Regions from separate parts of the Kurthia populi genome, predicted to be linked through region 1. Evidence: riboswitches for the same ligand, from Rfam matches in the RefSeq annotation. Region 1 holds a riboswitch; each other region holds the start of a gene.
What was found. Region 1 has a riboswitch for S-adenosylmethionine ahead of metA (homoserine O-acetyltransferase MetA). Riboswitches for the same ligand answer to the same signal wherever they lie in the genome.
Positions count from the first base shown of each region.

Region 2: linked by a shared signal. The riboswitch ahead of ACFSY7_RS17765 (methionine biosynthesis PLP-dependent protein) and the one ahead of metA (homoserine O-acetyltransferase MetA) in region 1 are both predicted to bind S-adenosylmethionine.
Region 3: linked by a shared signal. The riboswitch ahead of ACFSY7_RS15085 (cyclase family protein) and the one ahead of metA (homoserine O-acetyltransferase MetA) in region 1 are both predicted to bind S-adenosylmethionine.

Region 1 covers NZ_JBHUOR010000143.1:43,344-47,634, reverse strand. Annotated here, with positions in the region: gene ACFSY7_RS19890 (amino acid permease) at 1-675, shown strand, start outside; gene ACFSY7_RS19885 (sigma-54 interaction domain-containing protein) at 786-2,405, shown strand; SAM riboswitch class I at 2,472-2,577, shown strand; gene metA (homoserine O-acetyltransferase MetA) at 2,647-3,594, shown strand; gene ACFSY7_RS19875 (patatin-like phospholipase family protein) at 3,763-4,291, shown strand, end outside.
Region 2 covers NZ_JBHUOR010000138.1:11,901-16,191, forward strand. Annotated here, with positions in the region: gene ACFSY7_RS17760 (PLP-dependent transferase) at 1-1,021, opposite strand, end outside; gene ACFSY7_RS17765 (methionine biosynthesis PLP-dependent protein) at 1,014-2,129, opposite strand; SAM riboswitch class I at 2,206-2,304, opposite strand; gene ACFSY7_RS17770 (SH3 domain-containing protein) at 2,488-3,477, opposite strand; gene ACFSY7_RS17775 (methyl-accepting chemotaxis protein) at 3,597-4,291, opposite strand, start outside.
Region 3 covers NZ_JBHUOR010000128.1:19,390-23,680, reverse strand. Annotated here, with positions in the region: gene ACFSY7_RS15100 (energy-coupling factor transporter transmembrane component T family protein) at 1-140, shown strand, start outside; gene ACFSY7_RS15095 (CHY zinc finger protein) at 153-470, shown strand; gene ACFSY7_RS15090 (NAD(P)H-dependent flavin oxidoreductase) at 467-1,432, shown strand; SAM riboswitch class I at 1,487-1,587, shown strand; gene ACFSY7_RS15085 (cyclase family protein) at 1,670-2,416, shown strand; gene ACFSY7_RS15080 (dicarboxylate/amino acid:cation symporter) at 3,126-4,291, opposite strand, start outside.

The DNA.
Region 1 (4,291 bases):
GCATTGTTCTTCGTTGGTTCGGTATTAATTATGATTTGTATTATTCCGTGGAATAACACGGAACTACTAGCAGCGCCATACGCCAACATTTTAGAAATGGCCGGTCTTCCGATGGCTGCACAGCTAATGCAAATTGTTATTTTTACATCACTTATTTCCGTAATGAACTCTGCGATTTTCACAAGTTCACGTATGCTACTTGGTATGGCTGAAAAAGGTGATGCACCAGCGATTTTTATGAAGCTATCGAAGAAAAGCAGTGCACCAACATTTGCAATCATTGGCAGTACGGTTGTCGCATACTTTTGTGCCATTCTTTACTTTATTTCGCCAGATGTTATTTTCTACTTCTTAGGTAATGCAGTTGGTGCCTTAATGATTATCGTGTATATTTTTATTGCTGTCGCACATATTCGTTTCCGTAAACAGTATGAAAAAACCAAAAGAGAGCCACTCGCGATTAAAATGTGGCTATTCCCGTATTTAACGTATGTCACGATTGCGATGCTTGCGGGTGTGTATCTTTGTCAGATGTTCATTTCATCTTTGCAGGCCCAGTTTTATATGAGTACGATACTCGTTATTTTCGTCGTTGGTAGCTTCTTCCTACGTGAGCGCCTGAAGAAAACAACGCTTACGACTGCAAGTGCTACACGAAATGCAGATGTAGAATAGCTTATGGAAATAGCAGGAATTCCTACTGGGGGATTCCTGTTTTTTCATGCGGACAAGTGCTTTTTTTTCCACAATGTTCATGTTAAGCTAGGCTTCGGAGGGGATTGTCGATGGAATTAAAACAATTGATTACGTATATTTTGACCGATCACCAGTTTCAGTGGATTTCTAGTAATAGTGAGCAGCCACCGCAGCAATATGCAGAGATTATTGAACAATTCCGTATAGAACAACAAACCTATTTGGATTTAGAACATTGCTTTGTACATATTATTGAACTTGAAGCATCGTATTTATTTATTATTCACGATAAAGAGATGACGACATCGTGGCAATTTATCGAACATGTGTTGAACTCGGTTAGTGATGGATTGACAATCTGTAATTCAGATGGCATTATCGTTTTTCAAAATGAAGCCGATCGCAAGATGTTTGAGGTCGATGCACGCTATTTACCAGTGATGGAATTTGTTGAACGCGGCATTATGAATGAGTCGGTGACCATGAAAGTGCTAAAATCGAAAAAGCGGGAAGACATCGTGCAAACATTCGCCAATGGACATGTCGTATTAGTAACGGCGCTACCGATTTTTGATGAGGCGGGCAATGTGGAATATGTTGTCGCCAATTCACGTGAAATGACTGAACTACGTGACATGGAGCGCACGATTGAACGCTTAGAGTCACAGAGTGCACAGTATAAGGAACAACTTGAAGCATTAAAGCAACAATCTTCAACGAGCTTGATTGCTGTTTCTAAAGCGATGCGCCAAGTGATTGAAAAAGCCACACGCATTGCCAACGTCGATTCGACGGTACTTATTTCGGGGGAATCAGGTGCAGGTAAGGAAGAATTAACGAAATTAATTCATCAGCGAAGTCACCGTGCACAAAAACCGATGATTACGGTCAATTGCGGTGCTATTCCAGAAAATTTATTAGAGTCGGAGCTTTTTGGCTATATGGGTGGTGCGTTTACTGGGGCGAATAAAACAGGGAAACCTGGTCTTTTTGAACTTGCCTCTGGAGGTACACTTTTCCTCGATGAAATTGGCGAGATGCCATTATCGCTACAAGTAAAGCTACTACGCGTATTACAAGAATCAGAAATCACCCGTGTAGGAGGGATTAAACCGATTCCAGTGGATGTGCGGATCATTACCGCAACGAATCGTAATTTATATGATATGGTGCAGCGCGGTGAATTTCGCGAGGATTTATTTTATCGTTTAAATATTATTCCGCTACGTATTCCACCACTGCGTGAACGTAAGGAGGATATTGCACCGCTTGCATACCGATTTTTACATTTAGTAATGGAGAAATATAGCATTGAGCGTACGATTGAGGAAGCAGCAGTCGACCGTCTTACGCAGTATTATTGGCCGGGAAATATTCGTCAGCTGAAAAATTTTATTGAACGCGTTAGTTTATTAACGCAGCAGTCGACCATTACCCTGCAATACATTCAGCGAGAATTTCAAAAGCCGGAGTATCAACAGCATAATCCAGTGCCGTTAGTCGATGATACGTTTACACAAACGCCTATTTATGATCAGAATCAGACACTAAAAAATCAAGTGGATGCCTTTGAGCGAAAAGTGATTAAAGAGGCGCTCGGACAATACCCTAGCATTCGTCAAACAGCGAAGGCATTAGGCTGTAATCAGTCGACACTTGTGCGTAAGATTCAAAAATACCAGCTCGAAAAACAAGTATCCTATGAATAATATTCTATTTTTTCAGAAAAGTTTGCAAAGTATTTGGAATTTTGCTATGATAACTGAAACTGCATAGTCTTATCAAGAGAAGCCGAGGGAAAAGGCCCGACGACGCTTCAGCAACCTCTACACTAGTAGAAAGGTGCTAACTCCTACAAGTTTTGTACTTGGAAGATAAGAAACGGATAAATTGCCCTTCTTATTTTTATTAAGAAGGGCTTTTTTTACGAATTTGAGGGGGTTCAGGAACATGCCAATTAACATTCCACAATATTTACCGGCAACAGAACGATTAAAAGAAGAGAAGATTTTCGTTATGGAGGAGGAGCGCTCAAAGAGCCAAAATATTCGTCCATTAAATATTTTAATTTTCAACTTAATGCCTGAAAAAGAAAAAACAGAATTACAGCTGTTACGTTTATTAGGAAATACACCACTACAAGTGAATGTCACGTTCTTAAATACCGCAACACATGAGTCAAAAAATGTGTCAAAATCACATTTAGAAACATTTTATTCAACATTTCATGAAATCAAAAAAGATCGGTATGATGGCATGATCATCACCGGTGCACCCATTGAATTATTTGAGTTTGATGAGGTCGATTTCTGGGAGGAGCATAAAGAAATTTTGGACTGGGCACAGGAGCATGTGACGTCAACGATGCATATTTGTTGGGGCGCACAAGCAGCACTGTATCATTATTATGGCATTGGAAAATACCCACTTGAAACGAAGTGCTCTGGTATTTTTGACCATGAAGTATATGATAGCACTGTGAAACTAATTCGTGGCTTTGACGACATTTACCCAGCACCGCACTCGCGTAATACATCGATATCAACGGAAGCGGTAAAAAATCATCCAGACATTGAATTATTATCCGAATCAGATGAAGCAGGTGCTTTTTTAATGATTTCAAAAGATGAACGTCATGTGCTCGTGACCGGGCATTTAGAATATGATGCGGATACGCTAGCATTAGAGTATGAGCGCGATGTCGCACGGGGCTTAAATCCAGAACTACCAAAACATTATTTCCCTGAAGATGACCCAACGAAAAAACCGCGTAATACATGGCGTTCACATACGCATTTATTATTTTCAAACTGGTTAAATTACTATGTATACCAAGAAACGCCATATGATTGGGTAGACAAAGGAGAAAATCATTCGCTAACGTCTTCCTGTTTATAAATAGATGAAAAACTAAAAAGAGAACAGAAAAAGACACTTTCAAGGAGCAAGCTTTGGAAGTGTTTTTTGATGGACAAAAATGAAAAGCATATTTATACGAAAACAATATGACAGTTTTTCACATTTAGTGTACGATAAATAGGCAGAAAAATAAGGGAAGTGGCGACAGTGAACGAAACGAGTTTGATTTTAGAAGGGGGTACATTCCGCACCATTTATACAAGCGGTGTACTGGATGCCTTATTACGCGAAGAGATTATGATGCCCTATATTATTGGGATTTCAGCGGGGGCAATTAATTTATGCTCCTATATTTCAAAGCAGCCTGAGCGTACGATGCGCGTCTTTACGGAGTATCGACATGATAAGCGTTATGTAGGTATGCGAAACTTCTTAACAGAACGCTCATTATTTGGGTTAGACTTTGGTTGGAATGTGTTGCCAAATCAGCTTGAATTATTTGATTGGCAAACATTCCGTAGCTACGAAGGCACAGCGCTTGCGGGCGTGACAAATGCTAATACTGGTGAAGTAGAATTTATGGACGTACAGACGATGGATACTGATAGTCAGTTGTTGCGTGCTACTTGTGCGATTCCGGTCATGTTTCCGGAAATTAAATTAAATGGCGTGCCGTATTATGACGGTGGATTAGCAGACCCGATTCCAGTGCAACATGCCATTGATGAGGGATATG
Region 2 (4,291 bases), on a different contig from region 1:
CAGGATAAGAAAGAATGGATTCTACGCCACCTAAACTTACAGCGAAAATAGGGATTTGTACATTTTCAACAAATACTTTTGTAAATTCTTTTGAGGGTAATTCAAAAGAAAGAACTGCACCTGCACTTGTGGCTTGCTTGAAGTGTGTAGTATGCCCTGGATGTGACGTAAGACCAGGGTAGTGAACCGCTGTAACATAGTCACTTTCCTCAAGGAAATGCGCAATTTTCTCAGCAGAGGCGCTTTCTAGCGTTAGGCGAGCATTCAATGTCTTGATGCCTTGAATAAGCGAAAAGGAATCCTGTGCACCTAAAATGGCACCCATTGAATTTTGCATGAAATAAATATCATTGCCGATTTCTTCATCTTTTGTCACAGCAAGACCTGCGATGATATCACTATGTCCACCAAGGAATTTTGTGGCGCTATGAAGAACAACATCTGCACCTAAATCAAGCGGCTTTTGATAAAGTGGGGTCATAAATGTATTATCAACAAATGTTTTTAACTGATATTTTTTAGCAAGGGCGATAACCCCTGATAAATCTGTAATGCCTAATAAAGGATTAGCAGGTGTTTCTGCGTATAATACTTTTGTGTTGTCCTGAATGGCTGCTTCCACTTCAGTTAAGTTAGAGAAGTCTGCAAATGTGTGTGTAATATTGTATTTTGGTAATACTTTCGTGACGAAGCGATATGTTCCACCATATACCTCTGAAGTAATGACAATATGATCGCCTGCATTTAGTGTTAACAGGGCAGAAGCGATTGCGGCGATGCCTGATGAAAACGCGAAGCCGCGTGTACCATGTTCTAATTCAGCAATTGTATTTTCAAGTGCTTGACGAGTAGGGTTGCCTGAACGGCTATAGTCAAATGGCCCAAAGCTATCAAAGTGCTCTTGGTCGAATGTAGAAGATACATAAATCGGTATGTTGACTGCACCTGTCTTAGTCTCGTAATCACCACGTGTAGAAGCGGTAATTAAAGTTGTTTCAAAGTTTTCATTATGATTAGTCATGTGTTGTCACTCCTTCTAATGTTGCGAAAACGCGTTGTAGGTCTGCTGTTAAATCGTCGACATCTTCTAAGCCAACAGAGAAGCGTAAGAGTGAAGCATCTACACCTCGCGCATTACGCTCTTCTTCAGGGATATCTGCGTGTGTTTGTGTTGTTGGGTAGGTGATAAAACTTTCAACGCCGCCAAGGCTCTCAGCGAACGCAATGAGGTCAATTCCTTCTAAAAATGTTGGTACCCACTCAGCTTTTTGTAGGCGGAATGAAATCATGCCACCAAGACCAGCATAAAGGACATCTTTCACTTCTGGCTGTGCAGTTAAAAATTCTACGAGTGCAGTGGCATTTTTCGTATGCTGTTTCATACGTAAATGAAGTGTTTTTAAACCGCGAATTAATAACCAACAGTCAAAGGCACCAAGTGTTGCGCCACTTGCATTATGTTGTAAAAATAGTTGTTCACTTAATTCTTCACCTTTTGCAACAACAAGGCCCGCTAGAACATCATTGTGTCCGCCAATATACTTCGTGGCACTATGTAAAACGATGTCAGCACCAAGCTCGATAGGACGTTGATAGTAGGGTGTTAAAAATGTATTATCGACAATCAACAACAGATTATGTTCATGTGCAAGCACTGCATAATCTTCAATTGAAATTTCTTGCATTAATGGGTTTGTAGGTGTTTCAATAAAAATTGCTTTTGTTTTATCATTGATTAGTGCTGCGACTTCATTGATATCTTTGAATGGATTAAAATGCGCTTTTATATCGTATTGTTGTTCATATTGCTTAGCTAAACGATATGTACCTCCATATAAGTCATCGGGATAGATTATTTCATCTCCCGCTTTAAATAAAGAGAAGACAAGTCCTACAGCAGCCATACCGCTACTACAGGCAAATCCAGCTGTCCCACCTTCTAAATCAGCAATGCCACTTTCTAAAACATCGCGTGTAGGGTTTTTCGTACGTGTATAGTCATAACCTGTTGATTGACCAAGGCCTGGGTGACGATAGGCCGTTGATAAATAAATGGGTGTATTAATTGCACCGGTGCGTTCATCTGAATTATTACCAAGCTGTGCTAATTTTGTTTCGATTGTTGTCATATGTCATCATCCTTTATGAATAAAATAAAAACACCCCGATCTACACAGTAGAAAGGGGCACTTGAAAATACGTCCTTTCTTATCTGTAAGACTATGTCTTCGCGGATGTAGCACCTTCCAATGGGGGTTGCTGAGATGTCAATGGGCCACGTCCCTCAATCTCTCTCGATAAGAAAATCTATTAAGTTAATAAGATATAATCAATTAATGGAATTCTAACACTAATTGACAATTGTGACAATATAAAATCTGAAAAATTACAAAAATCAGAAAAAGAAAACGATTATATGATTATTAGTTTAAAAATTACATAAAAAAAGAACCGCAAAAGCGATTCTTTTAAATAGCGTAGCGCAGATTACTTAACGCTTTTTAATTGGAATACTGTTTTTGTGCCTTTTGTGATTTTCACAACGCCTGTTGTTGGCGCAATATAATACGTTTCATTGCCAACTTTAACTGTAATTGTGTTAGTGAATTTACCAGCTTTTGTTGTCACTGTTTTGTTCACGCCTGTTACTTTATAAGTCATTGAGCCGTTCTTATACGTGTCACCAACTGCGAAAGGATAGTTTAATAATTTCACTGCTTTTTCGCCAGCTTTTTTATAGTAAAGACCTTTATTAGCTACTTCTTTTAAATAAACTGTTGATGTTTTGTTTGTTTTGCTATCGTGCATTGTCCATACCGTATAGCCTGAAGATGTTTTTTTACCTTTGCTAGAAAGGGTTACATTAGAGCCATTATGAGCGTATTTATACGTTTTAGCTGTTTGTAAGTTGTAGCCTTTTTTCGTTGTGTTTGCAGGTGTTGATGGCTTTGTTGTCGTAGCAGGTTTTTTTGCACCAATATAATCTTTATACACATAAGCTGTGCTGTTATTATATTTGATTTTTACCCAACCATCTTTTGTTGTACCATAAGCAGTTACTTTTGTTCCAGGTGTTAATTTACCAAGAATTTTCGATGACACATTGCCTTTTTGGCGAACGTTTGCACCAGGTTGTTGAATATATTTCGTTGATGATTTTGTTGTCGTAGCTGGTGTTTTATCATCTGTAGTTGTTGATACTTTAACGTATTCTTTATAAATATATGCTTTTTTATCATTAAATTTGATTTGAACCCAACCATTTTTGTCAGTTGAATAAACGATTACTTTGTCACCTTTTTTAAGTGCGCCAAGTGAATCGCTTTTTAAATCAGCAGCTTCACGAACAGTGACAGGATTTAAAACTGTACCCGTCATTGTTGTTGCAGTAGTCGTTGCAGCAAAAGATGGTGTTGCAACTGTTAATGTAGAAGCAGTTAGTACTCCTAAAGATAATACGTATTTTGTTAATTTCATGTTAAATCATCTCCTGTTAGGCAATAATACCACTAAAATATGCGAAAGTGTATACTTTCCTATCATTAGTGGAGCAATCTTGTAACAGGACGAGATTCGAAAGAGAAGGTTTCAAAAAACTAAGAAATTTTAAATGCTGCAATTTTTTTTTGAAGTGCATTAGATTGCGTAGATAAATTTTCAACAGCATCATAAATTGCATCTACAGAGCGGGCGCCTTCTTCAGCAGATTGTGCATTCTCCTCAGCTTGCATCGCATTTTCCTCAGCGATTATATTTACCTCAATAAACGCTTGGGTTACATGTTCACTATGATTTTCAAATGTTTCAATTTTTTGAGCCATATCATCAATAATCATAAGTGTTTCATTTGTTTGTGCCACGATAATATCAAGAGAGGACGTCGTTGTATTTGTTAAATTAACACCTTGAATGACTTTCGTAACACCGGTTTCATTTTGTTCAATAATGGTATGGATCTCGCGCTGAATAGCATGAATCATCGTAGCAACTTCATTTGCTGCTTGCTGTGAAGATTCAGCGAGATTTCGCACTTCATCTGCTACTACTGAAAAGCCTTTGCCAGCTTCGCCTGCACGTGCTGCTTCAATTGAAGCATTAAGCGCTAATAAATTCGTTTGATCTGCGATTTCTGTAATTGTTTGAATAATCGATGTGATTTGTGAAGAACGGTCCCCAAGCTTTTGAACGGTGCCAGTTGTGTTCGCGATTGTTTCTTCAATTTCCATCATCATATTTGCCGCATTTTGTACAGAAGCGTAGCCTTCATTGGCGGCTTGAATCATCGCATCTG
Region 3 (4,291 bases), on a different contig from region 1:
GGTTAAGCATTGCGATTGAAGCACGCGGATTTCGACAGGGGTTTAATCGAACACATTTTCATCTTCTTGCTTTTCAAAAAAAGGATGGTTACTGCATTTTATTTCCAATATTTGTATCAATCATTGTATTATTATTATAAGGAGTGACAATTATGAATCTTCGTGGTCAACTTGTAGATGAGCAAACACGCTGCGTCCACTATCATACAGCAAAGGATATTATCGCTATCAAAATGAAATGTTGTCATACATATTATCCATGCTATCAATGTCATGAGGAGGAAGCAGATCACCCGATTACACGATGGACAAAAATGGAGTGGGATGAAAAGGCAATTCTTTGTGGGCGTTGTCATGAAGAATTGTCGATTGCGACCTATTTAGCACATGATACATGTCCACATTGTCACGCTGCATGGAACCCTCGTTGTGAGGGGCATTACCACTTGTATTTTGAAATGGAGGAATGACGATGAACACACGGATTACAGAGCTTTTTGGAATTCAATTACCGATTATTCAAGGCGGCCTAGCCTATCTGGCCTATGCTGATTTAGCGGCTGCGGTTTCAAATGCGGGCGGATTAGGTCAGGTTACGGCGTTAAGTTTACCTGATCCGGAAGCACTGCGACGTGAAATTAAGCGTACGCGTTCACTGACGGATAAGCCTTTTGGTGTCAATTTTGCGATGGGGATGCACGGAACAGGTTATGAGGCGTTTATACAAGTAGCGATTGACGAGAAAGTGCCGGTTGTATCCATTACAGGTGGAAATCCCGCTACGGTTTTAGCGATGCTAGAAGGAACGGGTATTAAAAAGCTCGTACTTGTGGCGGGTGTGCGCCAAGCACAAAAGGCAGAGGAGCTTGGCGCCGATGCCGTCATCGTCGTAGGTCAAGAAGGCGGCGGCCATTTAGGACGTGATGACTTAGGCACAACGGTCCTTACACCACGCGTCGTTGATTCGGTTTCGATTCCTGTTATTGCTTCAGGTGGTTTAGCGGATGGTCGTGGTCTTGCGGCAGGACTTGCGCTCGGTGCGGAGGGTATTGAAATGGGTACGCGTTTTATTGCTACAAAGGAATGTGTCGATGCTTCGGACTATTACAAGCAACTTTTACTCGATAGCACAGAGCAAAATACTGTCGTCGTTAAACGTTCGATTGGTGGTCCTGCACGTGTTATTCATAATGCTTTTGCGGATGAAATTTTAGCCATTGAGCAACAGACACCGACCTATGAGGCATTAAAGGAACATATTAGCGGGCAAGCGAATCGCCGGTTAATCCATGATGGTGAGGAGAATGGTATGGCCTTTGCTGGACAGGTCATTGGCTTGATCGATGATGTGCCTACTGTGGCGGAATTATTTGCGCGCATCGAAGCGGAATATAAAGCAGTAGTAACGCGTTTTTCAGAAATTTCAAAATAATACTTGCAATTCCTAGCGGATTACTTTAATATAAGTATCAACAACTAAATCACTTTCTTATCAAGAGCGTTGGAGGGACTGGCCCATTGAAGACGCAGCAACAGACATTTTGTACTGTGCTAATTCCTGTAGCATCATTTGCTAAAAGATGAGAAGAGAACGGCATCCCATTTGACACCAACCTCTTCTTATCGAGAAGAGGTTTTTTTGTTACTTAAATCGAAAGGGAGATGAGGTATGACAACCACACAGCAATCGATTCAACAGGCACTATCACTTTTAAAGGAGCGTACATGGGTGGATTTAACGCATAGTTTTAGTGCCGATACCCCCCGCTTTAATGCCTTCTCGCCGCTTGAGAAGAAAACGTTATTCGATTATTCAGCAGGCTTTTTCGCACAACAATTTACCTTTGCAGGACAATATGGCACGCATATTGATGCGCCAGTTCATTTTGTTGAAGGCGGCCGCTATTTAAATGATATTACGTTAAAAGAGCTTGTATTACCGCTCGTTGTCATCGACGTTTCAACAGACGTCGCAAAAAATCCTGATTTTACGATTACCGTACGAGAAATCCTGTCATTTGAGGAACAGTACGGGGAAATCGATAGCGGCTCATTTGTCGCACTACGTACCGACTGGTCAAAGCGCATTGATGATAGCGACACATTTAATAATAAGGATGCAGACGATGTGGCTCATACGCCAGGCTGGTCTGTTGAAGCACTCCGTTTCTTATTTGAAGAGCGCCACATTCGCGCAGTCGGTCATGAAACCTTTGATACGGATTCAAGTGAGGAATTTTATAAAAATAAAGCGCTCAAGGCAGAGCTTTATGTGTTACAGCAAGATGCTTATCAGATTGAGTTGTTGACGAATTTAGATCAATTACCCGCTAAAGGCGCGGTCATATTCAATATCGTCGCAAAACCTGATAAAGCAACAGGATTTCCGGTACGCTCATTTGCGATACTACCGTAGCACTCATTCGTGCAAGACTCATTTGTCACTAAAAAGAGGATGGATTTTTCCATCCTCTTTTTTATTTGCTTCATTTGAAATGAACGAAATCTTCAGGAAGCGGGTTTTGGCTACGACATACTTAAAAATATGTGCCAATTCAGGACAATGGTCCGGTAAAATTTAAAACGTTTACTAACGATACCGCGTAATCTGTCAACAAAAACTGTTATTCCACGCCATCGTCAAAAATTATTATTATTTTCAACGCCCGAAAAAGCGCATTTTACGCTAGAAAGGGGTCTCTAAGGGTTCATTTTGCATAAAAAAGTACCGTTTTAGAGCGCTTGAAATACTACACGAACGAGCATCTCACATTATTTATTCAAAAAACGACAATCTGTACTGTGTAGCTCATTTATGCAGCTTGCTATGTGTGGAAACGTCCCTTTTATGCCTTAAAATACATAAAACACCCCCGCTAGAGGCGCTAAATATGCCTGTTTTTACAAATGACTTGTACAAACTAATAGTAGTTATCTACTTAGCTTTAGTAATTCTATATGTTTTTTCGTCATTCAATCAAATGCTTATTACATTTATAGGTGCATACACATATGAATGACACTTATTAAAAAATATGTCGTAGCCAAAAACCGCTCCTTGGGCATCTGACAATTTTTTGCGAACAAAAAAATGGTCCTGCAATGTTTGCAAGCCCATTTATAACTTAAGCATGTTCGTGACGCAAGCGCTTTTCTTCTTTTAATTCAGCGACGAGGACATCATGCTGTTTCGGATCGTATTCGTTTTCCCATTTCGCAACAACAACGGTTGCTACCGAGTTACCGATAATATTTGTAATGGCACGTGCTTCTGACATGAAGCGGTCAACACCAATTAAAAGGGCAATCCCTGCGACTGGAATCATTGGGAATGCGGCAAGTGTTGCAGCAAGAGTAATAAAGCCAGAGCCGGTTACACCAGCAGCCCCTTTAGAAGTCACCATTAAAATCAGTAGTAAATAAAGTTGTTGCCAAATGGATAGATGCACATCATATACTTGTGCGATAAACATTGCGGCCATTGATAAATAAATGGCGGTACCATCTAAGTTAAACGAATAACCTGTTGGTACAACAAGACCGACAACTTGTTTTGAACAGCCGAAGCGTTCTAATTTTTTCATAATGAGTGGTAGGGCAGATTCAGATGAAGAAGTCCCTAAAACAATTAATAATTCATTTTTAATATAGCTCAGGAATTTGAAAATATTGACGTTTGCGGCATATCGTAATACGAGACCTAAAATGACGATAACGAATAATGCCATTGTAATGTATACGCCAAGCATTAATTTTCCTAAGTTCCATAATGAACCCATACCGAAGTTGCCGATTGTATAGGCCATTGCACCAAATGCAGCAAGTGGTGAGAATTTCATTACCATCCCAACAATTTTGAAGAAAATTTGAGAGGCTTGCTCGCATAATGTAATAACTTGTTTCACTGGATCACCGATAGAAGCGGCTGCAAGGCCGAAGAATACCGCACAGACAAGCACTGGTAGTAACTCACCGTTCGCAATTGCTCCAAAGAAGTTTTCTGGTAACACACTCATAACGAATGCTTGAATACCATGATCTTGATTTGCAGCAGCCTTTGTATATTCACTAATATCTGCACCACTTGATTTAAGTGCATCTGTATTAACACCAACACCTGGTTTAATAATATGGACTACGATAAAGCCAATAGCAAGTGAAATCGTGGACATCACTTCGAAATAAATAAGTGCCTTTAAGCCGATACTGCCGACTTTTTTCATATCACCCATGCTACCAATACCCGTCACTACTGTTAGGAAGATAATTGGTGCAATAAGCATTTTGATCA